Regions from separate parts of the Heyndrickxia faecalis genome, predicted to be linked through region 1. Evidence: riboswitches for the same ligand, from Rfam matches in the RefSeq annotation. Region 1 holds a riboswitch; each other region holds the start of a gene.
What was found. A riboswitch is a leader RNA that binds a small molecule or an ion and turns the genes downstream of it on or off. The one in region 1 is predicted to bind S-adenosylmethionine.
Positions count from the first base shown of each region.

Region 2: linked by a shared signal. The riboswitch ahead of ABR335_RS02540 (YezD family protein) and the one ahead of ABR335_RS15795 (phosphoadenylyl-sulfate reductase) in region 1 are both predicted to bind S-adenosylmethionine.
Region 3: linked by a shared signal. The riboswitch ahead of ABR335_RS03985 (5-methyltetrahydropteroyltriglutamate--homocysteine S-methyltransferase) and the one ahead of ABR335_RS15795 (phosphoadenylyl-sulfate reductase) in region 1 are both predicted to bind S-adenosylmethionine.
Region 4: linked by a shared signal. The riboswitch ahead of ABR335_RS15280 (bifunctional homocysteine S-methyltransferase/methylenetetrahydrofolate reductase) and the one ahead of ABR335_RS15795 (phosphoadenylyl-sulfate reductase) in region 1 are both predicted to bind S-adenosylmethionine.

Region 1 is NZ_CP158453.1:3,320,519-3,325,294, forward strand. It holds gene ABR335_RS15780 (NAD(P)-binding protein) at 1-135, opposite strand, end outside; gene ABR335_RS15785 (sirohydrochlorin chelatase) at 395-1,135, opposite strand; gene cobA (uroporphyrinogen-III C-methyltransferase) at 1,142-1,900, opposite strand; gene ABR335_RS15795 (phosphoadenylyl-sulfate reductase) at 2,301-3,026, opposite strand; SAM riboswitch class I at 3,118-3,222, opposite strand; gene ABR335_RS15800 (TIGR04104 family putative zinc finger protein) at 3,548-3,853, opposite strand; gene ABR335_RS15805 (glycosyl hydrolase family 28-related protein) at 4,023-4,776, shown strand, end outside.
Region 2 is NZ_CP158453.1:529,370-534,145, forward strand. It holds gene ssuD (FMNH2-dependent alkanesulfonate monooxygenase) at 1-981, shown strand, start outside; gene ssuC (aliphatic sulfonate ABC transporter permease SsuC) at 995-1,753, shown strand; gene ABR335_RS02530 (ATP-binding cassette domain-containing protein) at 1,768-2,526, shown strand; gene ssuE (NADPH-dependent FMN reductase) at 2,547-3,086, shown strand; gene ABR335_RS02540 (YezD family protein) at 3,175-3,354, opposite strand; SAM riboswitch class I at 3,470-3,576, opposite strand; gene ABR335_RS02545 (bifunctional GNAT family N-acetyltransferase/carbon-nitrogen hydrolase family protein) at 4,061-4,776, shown strand, end outside.
Region 3 is NZ_CP158453.1:875,535-880,310, reverse strand. It holds gene ABR335_RS04005 (RNA-guided endonuclease InsQ/TnpB family protein) at 1-968, opposite strand, end outside; gene ABR335_RS04000 (hypothetical protein) at 1,056-1,196, shown strand; gene ABR335_RS03995 (hypothetical protein) at 1,271-1,666, shown strand; gene ABR335_RS03990 (Bax inhibitor-1/YccA family protein) at 1,688-2,323, opposite strand; SAM riboswitch class I at 2,475-2,577, shown strand; gene ABR335_RS03985 (5-methyltetrahydropteroyltriglutamate--homocysteine S-methyltransferase) at 2,716-3,819, shown strand; gene ABR335_RS03980 (L-lactate MFS transporter) at 3,922-4,776, opposite strand, start outside.
Region 4 is NZ_CP158453.1:3,198,475-3,203,250, forward strand. It holds gene metH (methionine synthase) at 1-778, opposite strand, end outside; gene ABR335_RS15280 (bifunctional homocysteine S-methyltransferase/methylenetetrahydrofolate reductase) at 1,038-2,873, opposite strand; SAM riboswitch class I at 2,941-3,042, opposite strand; gene ABR335_RS15285 (hypothetical protein) at 3,291-3,710, opposite strand; gene ABR335_RS15290 (LCP family protein) at 3,777-4,736, opposite strand.

The sequences.
Region 1 (4,776 bases):
TACCCCCGCTTCCTGCAAAAGCCGGAATCTGCGTGCCGCAACTTTTCCACCGCCGATAACAACAGCCTGCTTCCCGTCTAAATCGACCATAACCGGTACCCAAACCATTCCTGATCTCCTTTCCAGTTTATCCATTGCAAAAAGCCCGCCGTTCTCCCTGCTTGGCATGCTCCCATTCCAGCGTTTCCTGGAAAGCCGGAATCGGGCAAGTGCCGGCACGCGTAATAGAAAACACCGGGCCGCGGGCATTTTTCAGACTGCATCGGGCCCAAAAAAGTGCCGGTACGCGCAATGAATGCTGCACCCAGGCATCTTTTAAACTGCATCGCCCCAAAAAGTCCGGGGTGCACAATAAAAAACACCGCAGGCTTGACTGGGTAAAAATCCCGTGATCTCAAATAAAATCCTCTGCGCCCAACGCTTCTTTTGCCCGAACGGCCAATGCATCCGCCATATCCGGATGGCAGCCGAGATACCGTGCTAGCCGGATATCATATCCTTCCCGATGCAGCATGCCCACTTTCTTTTCCAGCGACCGGACGAGCACGCCGGTAAACCAAAGATAAGGGGCCACAACTACCGGGCGCCCGGTTGCGGTCAGCTCCTTCAGCGCATCATCAAAACGGGGCTCAAGCACCGCCAAATAAGCCGTTTTGATCTGCTCTGTCCCCAATTGCGCGCACAACCCGGCAGCAATTTTTGCAAAATCGCACAGTGTTTCCGGGTTGCGGCTGCCGCGTCCAACAAGCAGAATCCAGGCACCCGGAGGCATGCCGGTTTCCAAAATATTTTCTGCCAAAATTTCGATGATCCGGTCCCCGACACCGAGCGGGCGGCCGTACGTAAACACAATATGCGGATAACGCTGTTTCGCTTCCCGGATCGCGCGCGGGATATCCTCATAATAATGCCCGGCACTCAGCAGCAATACCGGCACAACAGCAATGCGCCCTGCGCCGCCCCGGACAAGTGCATCAATCCCTGCCGCAATATCCGGTTCCGCAATTTCCAGATAGCAAATTTCCTGGAGATCCGCATCCACCTGTGCCATTGCTTGCCGGATCGTCGCTGCTGCTTCCCGGGCGGTTTCGGGCACACGGCTGCCATGGCTGACATATAAAACGCCTTGCTTCATACCCGCTCACCCGGTACAGGCCGAAGCAGCGGAAAGCTGTTCAAACCATTTTAACTCTTCGCGCAGTTTTACCACTTCTCCGATGATCAAAAGTGATGGGTTGCGCAGCCCAGCCGCCTTTTTACTTAAATTTCCAAGCGTGCCGACCGCGGTTTCCTGTTTTTCAGTCGTGCCCCAGCGGATTAGTGCAGCCGGCATGTCCGGTGATTTGCCGTGCTTTATCAGTTGCGCACAGATGAGTGGCAGATTTTTCACGCCCATATAAATGCAAAGTGTATCAATTCCCGCATATTTGGACCAATACGCATCAAGATCTTCGCCTTTTTTCGTGACGCCCGCGATAAAAGCAACGGATGTACTGAGCCCGCGGTGGGTGAGCGGAATGCCGGCATAGGCGGGCACAGCGGAACCGGCTGTAATTCCCGGCACGATTTCAAACGGAATATGTTTTTGCACCAGGACTTCCGCTTCCTCCCCGCCTCTACCGAATATAAACGGATCACCGCCCTTTAAACGGACAACCGTTTTTCCTTGGTTAGCAAATTTCACAAGCAGGTGGTTGATCATATCCTGCGTCATCGTATGGGCATCCGGTTTTTTCCCGCAGTAGACAAGTTCTGCATCCGGCCTTGCCTCTTTTAACAGGTCCGGATTCACCAGCCGGTCATATAAAATGACATCCGCTTCCCGGATCAGGCGCAATCCTTTCACTGTAATCAGCTCCGGATCGCCGGGTCCTGCCCCGACTAAATATACTTTTCTCATTTCTTCACCTGCTTTAAACTTAATCGGACTCGTTGTTTTGGTTGATGCGAGCACTTGAACAATCCTAGTCTGGATTGGCTACAAGCGGGCACCTGAAAAAGCTGGCTGCTTTTGCCGCTAGAGCTTGCTGAACGGGTCCAATTCTGCGTTTGTACCCAATTTATCAGCAAGCTCCATCTCAAAATATAAAAGAATCCATCTTCGAAAATGCGATTTTATCTTCTCTATACGCTGAATCAGCTTCCAAGTGCAATTTTTTCCCTGGTTTTTTCATAAAACCGATTTGTATATAAATTTTTGCCGCATCCTTACCAAATCTAGGAATTTTGTAAAATGAACGAAATCTTGTCATGCAGACTGATGCTTACTCTTATTACCTATGTCATTTTATATAGCAGCCTTATTTTTTCTGAACCGTATGCAGCCCGCATTCGGTTTTATTAAAGCCCGCCCATCTTCCCGCTCTTGAGTCGCTGTTTCCGACAGCACGTGTGCACGGGAAGCAGCCGATGCTCGGATATCCCTGGTCGTGCAATTCGTTATATGGAAGATTGTTAGACCGGATATAGTTCCAAACATCATCCCATGTCCAATGAATCAGCGGGCAAATTTTAATCGAATGGAACCTTTCATCTTTATTGACAAAATTCGTTTTTGCCCTTGTCGGCGATTGCTCCCGCCGTAAGCCGGATATCCAGGCCACAGCTCCCTGCAGCGTTTCTTCAAGCGGCTTGATTTTCCGGATATAGCAGCATTGGTCCGGATCCCTTTTCCAAAGGGCAGATCCGTATTGCGCCGCCTGTTCATCAAGCGTAAGCGACGGTTTTTTCATTTGTATATTTAAAGCCGGATATTTCTTTTTCACTTTTTCAATCAATTCGTAAGTCTGCGGAAAGTGCAGGTCGGTATCCAAAAATACGATATCCGCATCTTCTCTGACTTTCGAAATGAGATCAATCAGCACCATTCCTTCTGCGCCGAAACTGCACGCATATACCACTGATTTGCCGTACGTGCCATATGCCCACTGCAAAATTTCCAATGCGCCCTTCGTTTCATCTTCCGGCACGAACGCTGCGAACGGATCCGACGTAAACTGTTCATATGTGAGCCGCGTTTGCTCCACTCTATTCCCTTCTTTCGCATTCGATTACTAAGGATTAAACGACAAAAATCTTCTTACCCTGAAGTAAGAAGATATCCATTCCCGGGAAATCTTCTTATCTTTCAGGCCACCACCTGCAGGAATTGGCACAGTGCCCGTTTCCGGACCTGCTGCCGAGGCTTCACAGGGCCCTTCCCTCCACCTCTCTTGATAAGAAAATAACAACATATAAGCTTGAAGTTTATTGTATACCTTCTTATGCTATTCGTCAACGAAAAATTCTGATAAAGAAAATCAGGCCCATTTTCATGAAAGATGTTTATATGTCCGTTTTTGATCCTCATTGAACGGAAAAAGTTTCCAACCAACCCTTCATTTTTTGGCTAGCTTCCTTGGGCTTTTCTTCAAAATTTTGCTTCTGTACCAGATTGGTCATTCATCTTTAAACTTGCGGATGTCCTCAGTCGTACCAGGCTCAAATCTGCGCTCCATCCCACCCGGATTTCTGCAGCATCTTTTTAAAAAGGAACAACAGCTACCTTTTACCATAGAGGTCTTTCCTTATTATCAAACGAATAAACATAAGGCATCGTAAGAATCAAACAAACCCAAAGAATGACGATTAGTGTTATGAATGCAATTTTTGGAATGCTCAATATCATCAGTCCAAATGATACGAAAAGGCAAAGTAGAGAAAGATAACCAACTTTATTTCGAAACTTCAAACTTGGATATAACTTGGCTGTACAATTTGGACATTCCATGGTTTGGTCAAACTTCCATAGTCTCTTAAAAATATAAATCCACTTAAATTGATGGTTACAATTCAAACATTTTGGCAGGCTCATTAAATTTCACCTTCCTTTTCATTGATTCTAACATAAAATTCAATTTCTTTTTTATATTAACAACTATGGTTTGGAAAAGTCTTCTTTTTCAGTGCGTTTTCCAACCTGCGGGGGTAAACTACATATATCAATTGACACAGACTGAATGAAGGCAAAGTGGGGTGAAAAAATGATTCATTTGGACAAGCATCATGACCCTCGGACAAACGGCATGCTGCTGCGCCAGCTTTCGCGCAGGACAGTCCAGCCGGGCACCCTGGTCCAGGAAAATGAAGCGCTTTTTCAACAGTACTGTCAGCCGGAATTTCACAAACCATTTTCCCTTTCACGGCTGCTGCTGAACCGGCGATATCCGGTTGAACCGTATAAAACGCTTGCAGATCAGAACGGCCTCGTGTACCCGGAATGGAAAAAGATATTGGATCAAGCATACAGCCGGCTGCTGGCTGCGGCGTCCCGTACAGTCAATGTGGCAGATTACGGTGCGGTCGGCGATGGAAAAACCGACTGCACAGTGGCATTCCAAAAAGCATTGGGAAACGGCCGGGTGAAAGTGATCGTACCGGAGGGTGTTTTTCTAGTAAAGGGGCTTAAGCTGCCTTCATGGACATGCCTTTGTGGGAGTGGAAAAGGCGTAACCATCATCAAACTCCATCCGCATGCGCCGAAAAAAACGCGTCTCATCCAAAATGCCCATTTTCACCGCGGCAATCACCATATATCGGTGGAGGGGCTCACGCTCGATTGGAATGTCGAAAGGCTCGGGCAGGAGGAAAGAACGGCGGCAGGAAATAACCGTTCAAGCTGCCTGACTTTTGCGCACGTCACGTTTGGCTGGGTGAAAAATGTGGAGGCGGTGGGGGCCGGCCTACACGGTTTTGATGTATCCTCTGCCCGTTATCATTATTTGGGCGACGGCTTTC
Region 2 (4,776 bases), 730 kb from region 1:
TCTTGCGAAGACGCATGGGTGACGGCCTCGAGCCTGATACCGGTTACTTCAAAAATAAAGTTCCTCGTTGCGGTCCGGCCCGGGATCATGTCTCCATCGCAGGCAGCGAGAATGGCCGCAACATTTGACCGGCTTTCTGAAGGGCGGCTGCTCATCAATGTTGTCACAGGGGGAGATCCTGTTGAACTGGCCGGAGACGGTCTCCACCTCAGCCACCGCGAACGTTATGAACTGACCGATGAATTCCTGACCATCTGGCGGAATTTGCTTGAAAACAGGGAAGCGGATTTTACAGGCAAATATTTAAACGTAAAAGGGAGCAAACTGCTTTACCCAACGGTGCAGCAGCCTTATCCGCCGCTTTATTTCGGCGGGTCGTCAGAAATCGGGCAGGAAGTGGCGGCAAAACATGTCGATGTCTATTTGACTTGGGGCGAGCCGCCGGAAAAAGTAAAGGAAAAAATCGATCATGTCAAAAAACTGGCGTCAGCACAAGGAAGGACAGTGCGTTTTGGGATTCGGCTCCATGTCATTGTCAGGGAAACAGAGGACGAGGCATGGGATGCAGCCAATGACTTGATCCGGTATGTCGATGATGAACTCATCCATGCGTCCCAAAAGATTTTTTCACGGTTTGACTCGGTCGGCCAGCAACGGATGACATCTCTCCACAACGGCAGCCGCGACAATCTTGAAATTAGTCCGAACCTTTGGGCCGGCGTCGGGCTCGTGCGCGGCGGGGCGGGAACGGCACTTGTAGGGAGCCCGGAAATTGTCGCAGAAAGAATGAAGGAATATGCGGAGCTTGGCATTGAAACGTTCATTTTATCCGGTTATCCGCATCTTGAAGAAGCGTACCGGACGGCTGAGCTGTTGTTCCCATACCTGCCGCTTGAACAGCCTGATGCCCCCGTTTCCAATGTCATCAGCCCGTTCGGCGAGATTGTGGCGAACGATGCACTGCCGAAAGTATTAAAGTAAGGAGGCCGATCTGATGTTGAAAAAACGCGTCATGCCGTGGGTGGTGCCGGTTTGCCTGCTGTTTGCCTGGCAGCTTGCAAGTTCTGCTGGCATCTTGCCACCCAATGTGCTCCCAAGCCCTGTTGCCGTTGTAAAAGCGGCTTGGGGTCTCACGCAATCCGGGCAGCTTTTCAATTATATCGGCGCAAGCACAAAACGGGCACTGATCGGATTTTTGGTTGGCGGCGGAATCGGATTTGGACTTGGGTTGTTTACCGGGCTGTCCAAAAAAGCGGAAAGCCTGCTCGATAGTACCGTGCAAATGATCCGGAACGTTCCCCACCTTGCCCTGATTCCGATTGTCATTTTATGGTTCGGGATCGGGGAAGAAGCGAAGCTGTTTCTCGTTGCGCTCGGCACCTTTTTTCCAATCTATTTAAATACGTTCCATGGCATCCGCTCGGTGGACAGAGCGCTAATCGAAATGGGAGAAGTTTACGGGCTGAAAGGGACGGCACTTTTTTGGCATATGATCCTGCCGGGGGCGCTTCCTTCCATCTTAGTCGGTGTGCGCTATGCGCTCGGGGTCACATGGGTAACCTTGATTGTGGCCGAAACGATTGCATCCAACTCCGGCATTGGCTATATGGCCATGAACGCCCGCGAGTTCATGCAGCTTGATGTTGTCGTTTTGAGTATTGTCTTATATGCCCTTCTTGGAAAACTGTCCGACTGGCTGGCAAAAATCGCAGAACAACGATTGTTAAAGTGGCACCCGTCATATCAAAAATAAAGGAGGAGGAAACGATGCCGAAAGAAAAGGCGTTTGCTGTAGAGATTGAGGGGCTGGAGAAATCATTCGGCAGCCATCGCATCCTGCGCCATCTTCATTTAAAAATAAGAAAAGGGGAATTTGTTGCGATTGTTGGGAGGAGCGGATGCGGCAAAAGTACGCTTCTCAGGCTGCTTTCAGGACTTGAAGCGGCAAGCGGCGGAAAAATCCTTATAAACGGGGCGCCTTTATCCGGCAGAAACGGATCGGCAAAAATGATGTTTCAGGACGGCCGCCTGCTCCCATGGAAAACCGTGCTTCAAAATGTCGGGCTTGGCCTTGCGGGCGACTGGAAGAACAAGGCACTTGAAATGCTTGGAAAAGTCGGGCTGGAAGGGCGTGCAAATGATTGGCCTTCGTCTTTATCCGGCGGCCAGAAACAAAGGGTGGCACTGGCGAGGGCATTAATCCATGAGCCGGACATCCTTCTCCTCGATGAACCGCTTGGGGCGCTCGATGCATTAACCCGGATTGAAATGCATGCGCTGATCCAGTCGCTTTGGCTTGAAAAACATTTTACGGCCATATTGGTGACACATGACGTGGAAGAAGCAGTCGCCCTCGCTGATCGGGTTGTGTTAATCGAAGAGGGGGAAATTGCGATGGATTATCCGGTAAAACTTCCTTATCCACGGAAAAGGGACCACGCCCTCTTTTCAGCAACGACCAATCATATTTTAAACCGCATTTTAGGGAACAACGGCCATCAGCTGTTGCACGCAATGAAAAATTAAGGAAGAATTGGGGGATTCATATGGCGGAAAAAGTGGTACTGCTGAACGGGAGCCCTTCTGCGTATACGAGATTAAATGGGATCCGTGATTATATCAGGGCCGGGTTAAGGGGGCACGGGTACGAACCGGAGCTCATCAATATTCGGGAACTTCCGGCCGGCGATTTAATGAATGCCCGGCAAAGCCCGCCCATCACCAGGGCATTAAGAAAAGTAGAAGAAGGCGATACGGTAATCATTTTGACACCGGTCTATAAAGCGTCTTATTCCGGATTGCTCAAGACATTTCTGGATCTTTTGCCGCAAAATGGCTTATCCGGCAAGCAGGTGCTGCCACTCGCCATGGGCGGTACATTCGGCCACTTGCTCGCGCTCGATTACGCCTTGAAACCGGTTTTGGCCTCACTCGGGACAACGTGCATAGAAAAAGGGGTGTTTATTCTCGACCAACAAGTGAAAAAAAGGGATGGACTCTATGAACTCGACCGGCAAGCAGCTGACCGCCTGAATGCTGCTTTAAAAACATTGTTTCCGCAAACTTCAATATCTTTGTACTCATAAACAAATCCGGCATTTGGACGATATCCAAATGCCGGCATTCGTGTCGTACGAAAAACGGGGAAAGCGATAACCGGAGTACCGGCGCCCGTCATCCCATCTTTTGGTTGGGAAGTGCCGCTTTTTTCTTTTCCAGTGCAAACCGGACTTTCTCGGTTGTTTCGATCTGTGTGATGTTCCCTTCATGGATCGAAATGACCACTGTTCCAAACTCCAGTTTTTGCAATGATTCCATAATGCGGGCGATTTTTGTTTCATCAATATGAGCCATTTTTCACTACCCCCAAAAATAAATTTCGTGTGTGCCTGGTGGTCCGGCCGGCAATTCGGATGATCCAAAAAAGAAAGGCCCCCTTCAAGAAAGTTAAGAAGAGGGCGCACTCCTTAACTTATCTTCCAAGCTTGACGCTTGCTGGAATTAGCACAGTATTCCCAAAAAGAATCTGTTGCTGAGGTTTCCTCGGGCCAGTCCCTCCCCCTCTCTTGATAAGTTGTATAGCAAGAAAATAATTTGTTAAAACTATGATAAATAATATTATTCCGATTTGTCAACTTATATTTTCAACATTTCGGTTTACTCGAAGGGCAGGTAAGTGAAAAAATGGGAAGACACTCCATCATCTCATTGTACACGGTGAAATGAACATCTAGAGAGAGGTATTCCAATTGCTGGATGATGAAAGGATACATAGGGATTGCTGAACGAATCCGATTCTGAGTTTGTACCCAATTTGTCTGCAGCTCTCTCAAAGGAAAATGGGCGATTTTTTCTTCTCCATATGTTGAATCGGCTTTCGAGTGCAAGCTTTTCCCTGGATTTGTTGTAAAATCCTTTTAATAGGTGCGGAAAGCTGTCAGCAGCCTTGCTAAATCTAGGAATATTACTGACTTAGCAAGCCCTACATAGAGTTTTTTTGAGCAAAACCGTTCCGGATAGGGTATGATAAAAAGAAAAAGTGTGTTAAGGGTGTGAGATTGTGCCAGAGACAGATGTATCCAAGTTTGAGAAGAAAATCGAGGTGCGGAACATCCGGTTCGAAGACATTGATGATATTATGGCATTGTCGAAAAAATGTTTTCCGGGGATGGAGCCGTGGAAACGCGAGCAGCTCGAGAGCCATATCCGGATTTTTCCGGAAGGGCAGTTTTGCGTGGAATACGAAGGGAAAGTTGTCGGTTCCTGCTCCAGCTTAATTGTCAATTTCGATGAATACGAGGATCAGCATACATGGGATACGATCACCGCGAACGGCTATATTACCAACCATAATCCGCACGGGCTCAACCTGTACGGCATTGAAGTGATGATCGACCCGGAATACCGGCGCATGAAGTTCGGGCATCGATTGTATGAGGCACGGAAAGAGCTTTGCCGGAAAATGAACCTTCAAAGCATCATCATTGGCGGCCGGATTCCGAATTACAGCAAATATAAAGACAAAATGACCCCGCGCGAATACGTGGAAGAGGTTGAGATGCACAATATATATGACCCGGTTCTTTCCTTCCAGCTGCTTGAAGGGTTCCAGATTATGCGGATCAACAGGCAGTATTTGCCGGATGATACAGCATCCGCTTCATTTGCAACGCTTATGGAATGGCATAACGTTGATTATTTGCCGAAGTCCCGCCGTGTCTATCATGCTTCGTTCCCGGTTAGGATTACAGCAATCCAATATATGATGAAAAAAAT
Region 3 (4,776 bases), 1.1 Mb from region 1:
GAGGGAAACCACTTATCAATTTTCACAAGTTGTTTCCCCTGTTCTTTTAGCTTATACGCTAAGAAAGTAGTGAACATACCCCAGCCGTTATCATGAACGCTTTTCCCAAAGTGAAGGGCTTGAGACATCCCTTTCATGTTCAAGTCCTCAATCACGACAGCATCAAAGTTAGAAGCTAATTCTTTTGACTTATGATGAAGAAAATTCATGCGTTGGTTCGCCACTTTCTCATGTAATTTAGCCACTACTAGTCGTTGCTTGTTCCAACGTGCAGAACCTTTCTTTCTTCGAGAAAGAATTCGTTGTGCTTTTGCTAATTTATCTAAGGCTTGCCGATAGTAACGTGGGTAATTGGCTTTCTTACCCTGTTCACTCTCGACATATAGACCATCCATAGCAAAATCCAAACCAACAACTTTCTGTATTTTAACTGGACGAATATCTTTCTCATATTCTGTCAAAATTGAAATGTAGTACTTGCCTGTCTTTGTTTTAGAAATAGTGCAAGATTTGATTTTATAATCAGCAGGTATCTCTCTATGCTGTTTCATTTTTATTGGCTTTTTGATTTTTGGCAGTTTGATATGACCATTTTCTAGCTTAATATTTCCGTTGACCATATTAGTTGTATAGGATTGTTTTGCTTTACGATTTTTGAACTTTGGAAAATCCGCATTTCCTTCAAAGAAATTCTTATAAGCAGTCTGTAAGTTCATTTGTGCATTTGCCAAAGCTAAAGAATCCACTTCTTTTAGGAATGGAAATTCACTTTTATATTTTGCAGGAGTCGGAAACTTTTGCTTTTTAAGCAATTCTTTATCATCCTTGAACTTTTCATACGTTTCTTTGCGTTCAGCTAACATCTTATTGTAGACAAAGCGAACACAACCAAATGTCTTAGCTAATAATGCGGATTGTTCTTTGTTTGGTAACAAACGAAACTTGAAAGCTTTGTTTTGCTTGGCCATATCAATTCACCTCACTTTGTGCGGAAAAATTTCGTATATATTGATTATATCGTAAAAAATCCGTACAATCAATATGAGGTGATAATCATGAGAGAAGAGAAAGAACGTGTAGAAATTCGTATGCCTAAGACGATATTAGAAAAATTGAAGCAATATCAAAAAGAAAATGGGATTCCAACTAGAACAGCCGCAATCTTAGAATTGTTGAGAAAAGGATTGGAAAAATAACTTTGGCTAAAGCCAACCGAAATTCATCTCCCACCTACTCATTGGTGCTACTCGCACCTTCACATTCCTTGAGGATGGGAGACTTCTTTCGGAAAGCCGTTAAAAACCGGACGGACGATTATCATGCAATTTTGTTTGAAACCCGTCTGCTCGGGCAAAAAGCGGTGTGCATCAGTGGCGAGGAAGCAGTCAAAATGTTTTATGACCCGGAAAAATTCAAACGAAACGGGGCTGTGCCGAAACGTATTCAAAAAACGTTGTTTGGCGAAAATGCGATCCAGACGCTCGATGGAAAAGAGCATCTCCACCGGAAAGCGCTGTTTTTATCGCTGATGGGGCCGGATGCGCAGCAGCATTTGGCACAAATGGTCCGGGCAGCATGGGAAGCGCGCATCCCCGAATGGGAGCAAAAAGACCGTATTGTTTTGTTTGACATCCAACATGTGAAAAAGAAAACGCCTGCCGGTTAATGGCGGGCGTTTTCTTTTTTCTCAATCGTCGCTTCCCAAAATGCCGAGAATTTGCAAAATGTAAATAAACAGGTTGATAAAATCAAGGTACAGGCTTAAAGCCAAAAGCGGGACCATTTCCTCGGAAATGCCATGGTGCTTCATTTGGTTAAAGTCAAAAACAACATACAGGGAAAAAACAATCGCGCCAATGAAGGAGTACGCGAGCATCCCGGTTGAGGTTAACGGGCTGAAAATGCTGAATATTCCGATGAAGATCAGCGCCAACAATGCGACAAGCAATGCGGTGCTTAAAAAGCCAAGATCCCTCTTGGTAACGGCCCCAATAACGCCCATCACGGCAAAAATGCCGAACGTGGAACCAAAAGCGAGCAGGACGACCTCAGCACCGGCCTGGGATGCATAATAAGCTACAATCGGATATGTCGTAATACCGGAAATAAAGGTGAAAGCATAAACGAACAAATACCCGACGCTCTTTTTCCTTCTTAACCAGAAAGCGGCGATGACCATTGCAATTTCTGCAACCATCAGCGGCATCATAAGCGCAGGCGGAATGAATCTCCCCGTATATAAACCCGCCGTTGCAAACAGCAGTGAAACGGCAAAGACGCCAAGCACTTTCTGGAATACAGGCCTTGATTGTATGGCCTCCATAAAATCCCTCCTTTGTTTTTCTTATTACTATTATATTTTCACATCGCCCCTGATTTCAATCTTTCCGTCCCATTTTAAAAAATTTTGCGAATGCCCTTGACAAAAATGGGTGGAACATTTAAAGTGTATTTAAACTAAATAATATTTAAAATTCTTATCCAGAGAGGTGGAGGGACTGGCCCTTTGAAGCCTCGGCAGCGGTCTTTTTTAAAGAACTGTGCCAATTCCAGAAAGCAATTGCTTGAAGATAAGAAGAGCGGACGGTTCTGTTTTGCAATCCATACCTCTTCTTATTGCCGAAGAGGTTTTTTTAATGGGCCCATGCAGCTAAAAGCAATTTCTTTCTGCGCACAGCAGCTGTTTTAAAAAATATGCAGAAAGAGGGAATCATGATGACAAAAACATTAACAAAAGCGCCGTACAGGGCAGACATTGTCGGAAGCTTTTTGCGCCCGGCCCGGTTGCACGAAGCGCGGGAAAAATTTGCAGCGGGAACCATCCCGGCCGAAGACTTGCGTGCAATTGAAAATGAAGAAATCCGCCGCCTGGTCGGCAAACAAATTGAAGCCGGCCTCGAAGCGGTAACGGACGGAGAATTCCGGCGGAGATTCTGGCATACGGATTTCATGGAACATTTAAACGGGGTAAAAGGGTACGTGCCGAACCATGGATACCGGTTTGTCGGCATCGAAACGGAAGCTTATGACGTCCGGGTAACCGGAAAAGTCTCCTTTAACCCGGACCATCCGCACATAAAAGATTTTATTGCGCTGAAAGAAATCGCCGGGGACAGGGCGGTTGCGAAAATGACTATTCCAAGCCCGAATCAGTTTTTCAATGCCGGAATCCGCAATGAAGACATTTACCCGGATCTTGAAGAATACGCAAATGATATTATCCAAACTTACCGGGATGCGATCAAAGCTTTTTATGATGCCGGCTGCCGCTACTTGCAGCTGGATGATGTTTATCTTGCCGGCCTGTGTGCACCGAAACTGCCGTTTGCAGACAGTGAGCTCGAAAGGGAAAGATTGATTGATCTCGCTTTACATGTAGCAAACAGCGTACTGGAAGGCAAGCCGGATGATCTGACCATCACAACCCATCTGTGCCGCGGCAACTACCAGTCGAAATGGGCTTTTGAAGGTCCGTATGATAAAATTGCCCCGAAAATCTTTGCAAATGAAAAAGTAGACGGGTTTTTCCTTGAATACGACGATGAGCGTTCCGGCGGGTTTGAACCGTTGAAATACATTCCGGAAGGCGGGCCGAAAGTCGTGCTTGGCATTTTCACATCGAAAAAGGGAGAGCTTGAAGATAAAGTGCTGATCAAAAACCGGATTCGGGAAGCATCCAGGCATGTACCGCTCGAACAGCTTTGCATCAGCACCCAGTGCGGCTTCTCCTCCACCCACCACGGCAATCTTTTAACAGAAGAGCAGCAGTGGGACAAAGTAAAATATATTGTGGATACCGCAAAGGAAATTTGGGGATAAACCGGGAAAACCCGCTGGGCAGCCAGCGGGTTTTTTATCATGATGCAGGCACGAATCCCTTTCCTGTCTGCTTGTTCATGATCGAAGCACACATCCCTTGCTTTAATGCGAATGCTGGGCACGACCGACATTTCCCCGAACCCCGTGTGCGTGGGCTGCTTCTTCAGCCGGCGATTTAATGAAAAGCGTAATCGCAAAAGAGACCAGGCAGAGAATCGTAATCGCATGGAATGTCGGCATAAAGCCCCCGAGAAGGGAAGCGATGACCGATCCGGATAATGCGCCGATGCCGAAGCCTTGGTAAATCACTGAATAATTGGCGCTTTGATTTTTCAGGCCGAAGAAGTCTGAAATAATAGCCGGAAATACGGTGACATTTCCGCCGAAACCGAAAGCAATCGCAGCAACACAGATAAAGAACAGGGCGAAATTTAAGTGGGCATAGCTCAAAATGGAAACCGCAACGGCCGTCGCGAGCAGCGTCCCTGATACCACTTTCATTCTTCCCACATGGTCTGATAAACCGCCGAGAACGAGCCGCCCGATGGTGTTAAAGACGGCAATCAGCGCCACTGCATTGCTGGCCGTCGCAACATCCAGCCCGACAAGCCCCGTGCCGATGTCTTTAACAAGGCCGATCAGATATAAACCGCTCATACACGCCGTGAAGAACACGATGAATAAGAGGTAAGCTTGTTTCGTTTTGAGCATTTCTTTGATGGTAAAATCTTTTCCGGCCGGCTGTTTGGACACAGTACCGGATGTGGTTGTATTTTCTGCTTCTTTCAAGAGGAAAGATCCGCCGGTGATCATGGCAATTGCAATCACTCCCCAGCAAAGAAAAGCCTGTGTGACACCAAACGAACTGAGGACGGCACCGTTTATAAACTTAAATACCAGGCTGCCGGTCCCGTATGCCCCAACGGAGATGCCTGAAACGAGGCCTTTTTTATCCGG
Region 4 (4,776 bases), 120 kb from region 1:
CGTCGGGAAGCCCGGCGTTCGGGTAGCAGCTCACTGCCGTTTTGGCGAGCCCCGCGAGTGTGCGGATCGAGTCGGCCATGAACTCCGGGCCGGTCGCGCAGTTAAGCCCGACTGCGGCCGGCTGCATATGCTCGACGGAAATGTAAAATGCTTCAATGTTCTGACCAGCAAGCGTTGTGCCCATCGGTTCGATGGTGCCGGAGATGAGAAGCGGCAGTTTTTTTCCGGTTTCGTTGAATGCATCCGTAATGCCAAGAAAAGCGGCTTTGACGTTCAGCAAGTCCTGCGATGTTTCGAGGAGAAGCACGTCGGCGCCGCCTTTTATGAGCCCGCAAGCCTGTTCCTGGTAAGCGGTTTTGAGCGCGTCAAAAGTGGTGCCGCCTGTGACGGAGAGCGTCTTTGTTGTCGGACCCATCGAACCAGCGACAAACCGCAGCCGGCCGGGTGTGGAATATTTTTCGGCAGCCTGCTTGGCGATGCGCGCGGCTTCGATGTTGATTTTTTCAGCAAGGTGCCCGAGGCCGTACTCGTTAAGAACGATGGACGTTGCGCCAAAGGTATTAGTTTCGATGATATCGGCCCCCGCCTCGAGATATGCTTCATGGATCGAGCGGATGATATCGGGCGCTGTGAGATTCAAGTATTCATTGCAGCCTTCGTATGCTTCGCCGCCAAAATCCGCCGCGGTAAGGTGTTGCTGCTGGATCATCGTCCCCATCGCCCCGTCAAGGATGAGAATGCGGTTTGCAAGCTGCTGTTCAAATAACGTTTGCCCCATGAAAAATTCCCCCTTTGGTTGTACGTTTGATATTGAGATTGCGACGTACGGTAACATTTGGTACCTGGCTGGGTCGCGTTCCGATGCTGGCGGCGCCGGTGCCACTTTTGATTGAGTTTAAAGTGCATGCATCTCGCCGGGGCTGAAGCCGGCCAAGGTTTCGTTTTGCCTTCTTGAGCTCTTTTCTTAATCTTGCAATTGGACAGTGCTATCAAAGTTTCACTTTAATGAATCCGCCTGTACTTTTTTCGTTGCAGTCTCAGACAATGCCTGCGCCTTGCACTGCTGTTTTTTCGTGGATATAGCGCGTGCATTCCACCGTCAGTTCGTAGCGTTCGAGCGGCGTAATCAGGTAAATGCCGTTGAAATAGCCGAGGGCCGCGTCGATCAGGGTACGGCTGATCGCAAGGATTTCTTCACGCGCTTTTGCAGGGTCGCCATTTGTTTTTTCCATCGCCGCCAAAATTTCATCCGTCAGTTTGATGCCCGGCACTTCATTGTGCAGAAAGACCGCGTTCCGGTAGCTGGTAAGCGGCATAATGCCAAGATAGATGGGCGCGTCCAAATGCTTCGTTGCTTCATGGATTTGCTCGATTTTTTCCGTGCTGAACACAGGCTGGGTGATAAAATAATCGGCACCGTGGCGGATTTTGCGTTCCAACCTCCCGACCGTTTTATCGAGATTGCGGACGTTCGGGTTAAATGCAGCCGCGACGGAAAAATTCGTTTTCCGCTGAAGCGATTTGCCGGAATGGGAAATGCCATCGTTGAATTGCTTGATCATTGCGATCAGTTCCATGGATGACAAATCGTATACGCTCGTGGCTCCCGGGAAGTCGCCGATTTTCGTCGGATCCCCCGTGATGGCAAGCACCTGATCGATCCCGAGCGCGGCAAGGCCCATCAAATGCGACTGCAGCCCGATCAAATTACGATCACGGCATGTAATGTGAACGAGCGGCCGGATGCCATGTTTCTCTTTTAAAATCGCGGCAATCGCTGTGTTACTGATGCGCGGGCTCGCAAGCGAATTGTCGGCCATTGTGAGGGCATCAATGCCGGATGCCTGCAGCGCTTTTGCCCCTTCGAAAAAGCGGGCCGTGTTCAGCGTTTTCGGTGTGTCCAATTCGACAATGACGGAGCGGCGTTTTTTTACAATTTCATGCAACGGCGGTTCGTACTGCGCCGGAGCGGCTGCGATTTCGATTTTCGGCGGGCGGACCGTTTTTTCTGTGACAGGCAAAAGCCCCTGCACCCCTTCTGCGATTGCTTTGATGTGGGCCGGCGTTGTGCCGCAGCAGCCGCCGATCAGGCGCACACCCTGTTCGACAAGTTTTTCGGCGCATGTTTTAAAATAATCGGCGTTATTCGTAAATGTGAACCGGCCTTCCTCGTAATCTAAAAGACTTGCATTCGGGTATGCGGACAAAAAGGCACGCTTCGGTATCGGGATTTCTTCGAACGCCTGGATCATGTGGTGCGGGCCGAGCCGGCAGTTCAGGCCGGTCACATCGGCGCCGCGGTTTTCAAGTTCCTTGAATGCATCACGGACCGGGGTTCCGTTTTGGAGCACGCCCGGTTCGATAAGCGAGAACTGGGCGATGACCGGGACATCCGCTTCTTTTTTCGCAATGTCAACGACCGTATACAGTTCTTCCGCGTCAAAATACGTTTCCAAAAGCAGGGCATCAACTCCTTCGTCCAGGAGGTGAAAAATCTGCTCGCGGAACGTACGCTTGATTTCGGCAAGTGTTGCTTCGGTTTTGCGCTGGCCGCGGATACCGCCGACTGTGCCGAGTATAAATGTGTCACGGTTTGCCGCTTCTTTTGCAATCCGGACGGCCGCTTTGTTGATGTCTTTTACTTTTTCTTCCAGGCCATACTGTGCAAGCTTGATATAGTTGGCGCTGTATGTGTTTGTCTGGATGACCGATGCACCTGCTTCGATATAGGCGCGGTGGATCGCGTGGATGTCTTCCGGGTGGGTCAGGTTGAATGACTCATAGCATGTGTCGGCGCCGTATGCATACAGCAGTGTCCCCATTGCCCCGTCCGCAACAAGGATGCGGTTTTTTAACGTTTCGAGAAGGTCCAAATTTTTACACTCCCTTTGAATGATATGAAAAAAGCCTCCCGGAAAAGGAGGCAAGATGATAACATGCTCCTTATCTTTTCAGGTATACCTGTTGGATTTAGCACCGGGCCGTATGGGCTGGTTGCTGAGGTTTCATCGGGCCAAGTCCCTCCGCCTCTCTTGATAAGGCTATTCGATTGAACGTACTTAAAATTTTGACTTATTTATACTTTACACTTTGTCGGGTGACATGACAAGGGGGAAATTGAAATTCATATTGGATGCGGTTTCGCCCCTATTGTCTAATTGGCTTTCTTTTGTCTTTTTGAGCCTTCCAAAAGGACAATTGGCTCCTGGTACGGTTTTCTTTTGTCTTTTTGAACCCTTCAAAAGGACAATTTGCTCCTGGTCCGGCTTTCTTTTGTCTTTTTGAGCCCTTCAAAAGGACAATTTGCTCTTGGTCCGGCTTTCTTTTGTCTTTTTGAACCCTCCAAAGAGACAATTTGCTCTTGGTCCGGCTTTCTTTTGTCTTTTTGAGCTCTCCAAAAGGACAATTTGCTCTTGGTCCGGCTTTCTTTTGTCTTTTTGAGCTCTCCAAAAAGACAATTTGCTCCCGGTACGGCTCTCTTTTTTCTTTTTGAACCCTTCAAAAAGACAATTTGCTCTTGGTCCGGCTTTCTTTTGTCTTTTTGAGCCCTCCAAAAGGACAATTCGCCCCTGATCCGACTCTCTTTTGTCTTTTTGAGCTCTCCAAAAGGACAATTTGCTCCTGGTCCGGCTCTCTTTTGTCTTTTTGAGCTCTCCAAAAGGACAATTTGCTCCCGGTACGGCTCTCTTTTGTCTTTTTGAGCTCTCCAAAAAGACAATTTGCTCCCGGTACGGCTTTCTGTCTGCTACAAAAAAAAGAGCCGGAACCGGCCCCTGTTATTCATCCAAAAACTGTTTGATGGCTTCTATATTTTTTTCTTTGTCCACTTCGAGTGCGGCGCCGACGCCCGGATAGCTGACATTGGTATAGGTGCCGGCAACCGGTACGGTCATTGTTTTTACCTTGAGGTTGCCTCCGACGGCGTCTTTGGCGAGTGCAAGAATGTTCATTTTGCTCATGTTGGTGGCAATATACGGCTGGATGGTTCCGAGCAGTTTCGGTGCTTTGGCGATGCCGTTCACGCTGAAAACTTCGGATTGGAGCGCTTTAAGCACTTTTTGCTGGCGGGCAACCCGGCCAAAGTCGCCTTGTGCGTCATGTCTGAATCGTGCGTAGGCGAGCAATTGTTTCCCATGCATCAGCTGTTTGCCAGGATAAAGCGTCAAGCCAATGTTTTCCGACATTTTATGTTCCACGTTCATTTCAATGCCTTGAGGCGCCAGGGTATCGACAATTTTAACAAAGCCTTGGAAATCGACAAGTGCATAATATTGCACATCAATGTCAAAATTGGCTTTGAGTGTTTGACGCAGCAATTCAACACCCTTTTTTTGATTCTTCAGATTGCCAAGATAATAGGCTGTGTTAATTTTATAGTTTCTATACCCCGGGATTTCGGCATAAATGTCACGCATAATCGAAATGAGCTTCACCTGGTTATTCTTCGGGTCATATTGGGCAATCATGATGGTATCGGTTCTTGAATCTTCTTGCCCGCGCCGATCAATTCCAAGAAGGAGAATGTTGGTGCGGCCATTTGCATCCTTTTTACCGTTAAATTCCAGATTGTCCATATTTAAGGCATCATTCGGGTCTGTCTGATGAACGCCAGCGTAGTATTGATAGGCTGTGTAACCCGCGCCGGCGACGATGAGCAGTAAAAAGAGCATAAGGAACACTCTGCGCCAGCGGACTCTTGACCGTTTTTTCTTTTTTTTCGCTACTCTTGACTCCATAGAATCCCTCGTTTTAGTAGTCTGTCTTCATTATTATTAT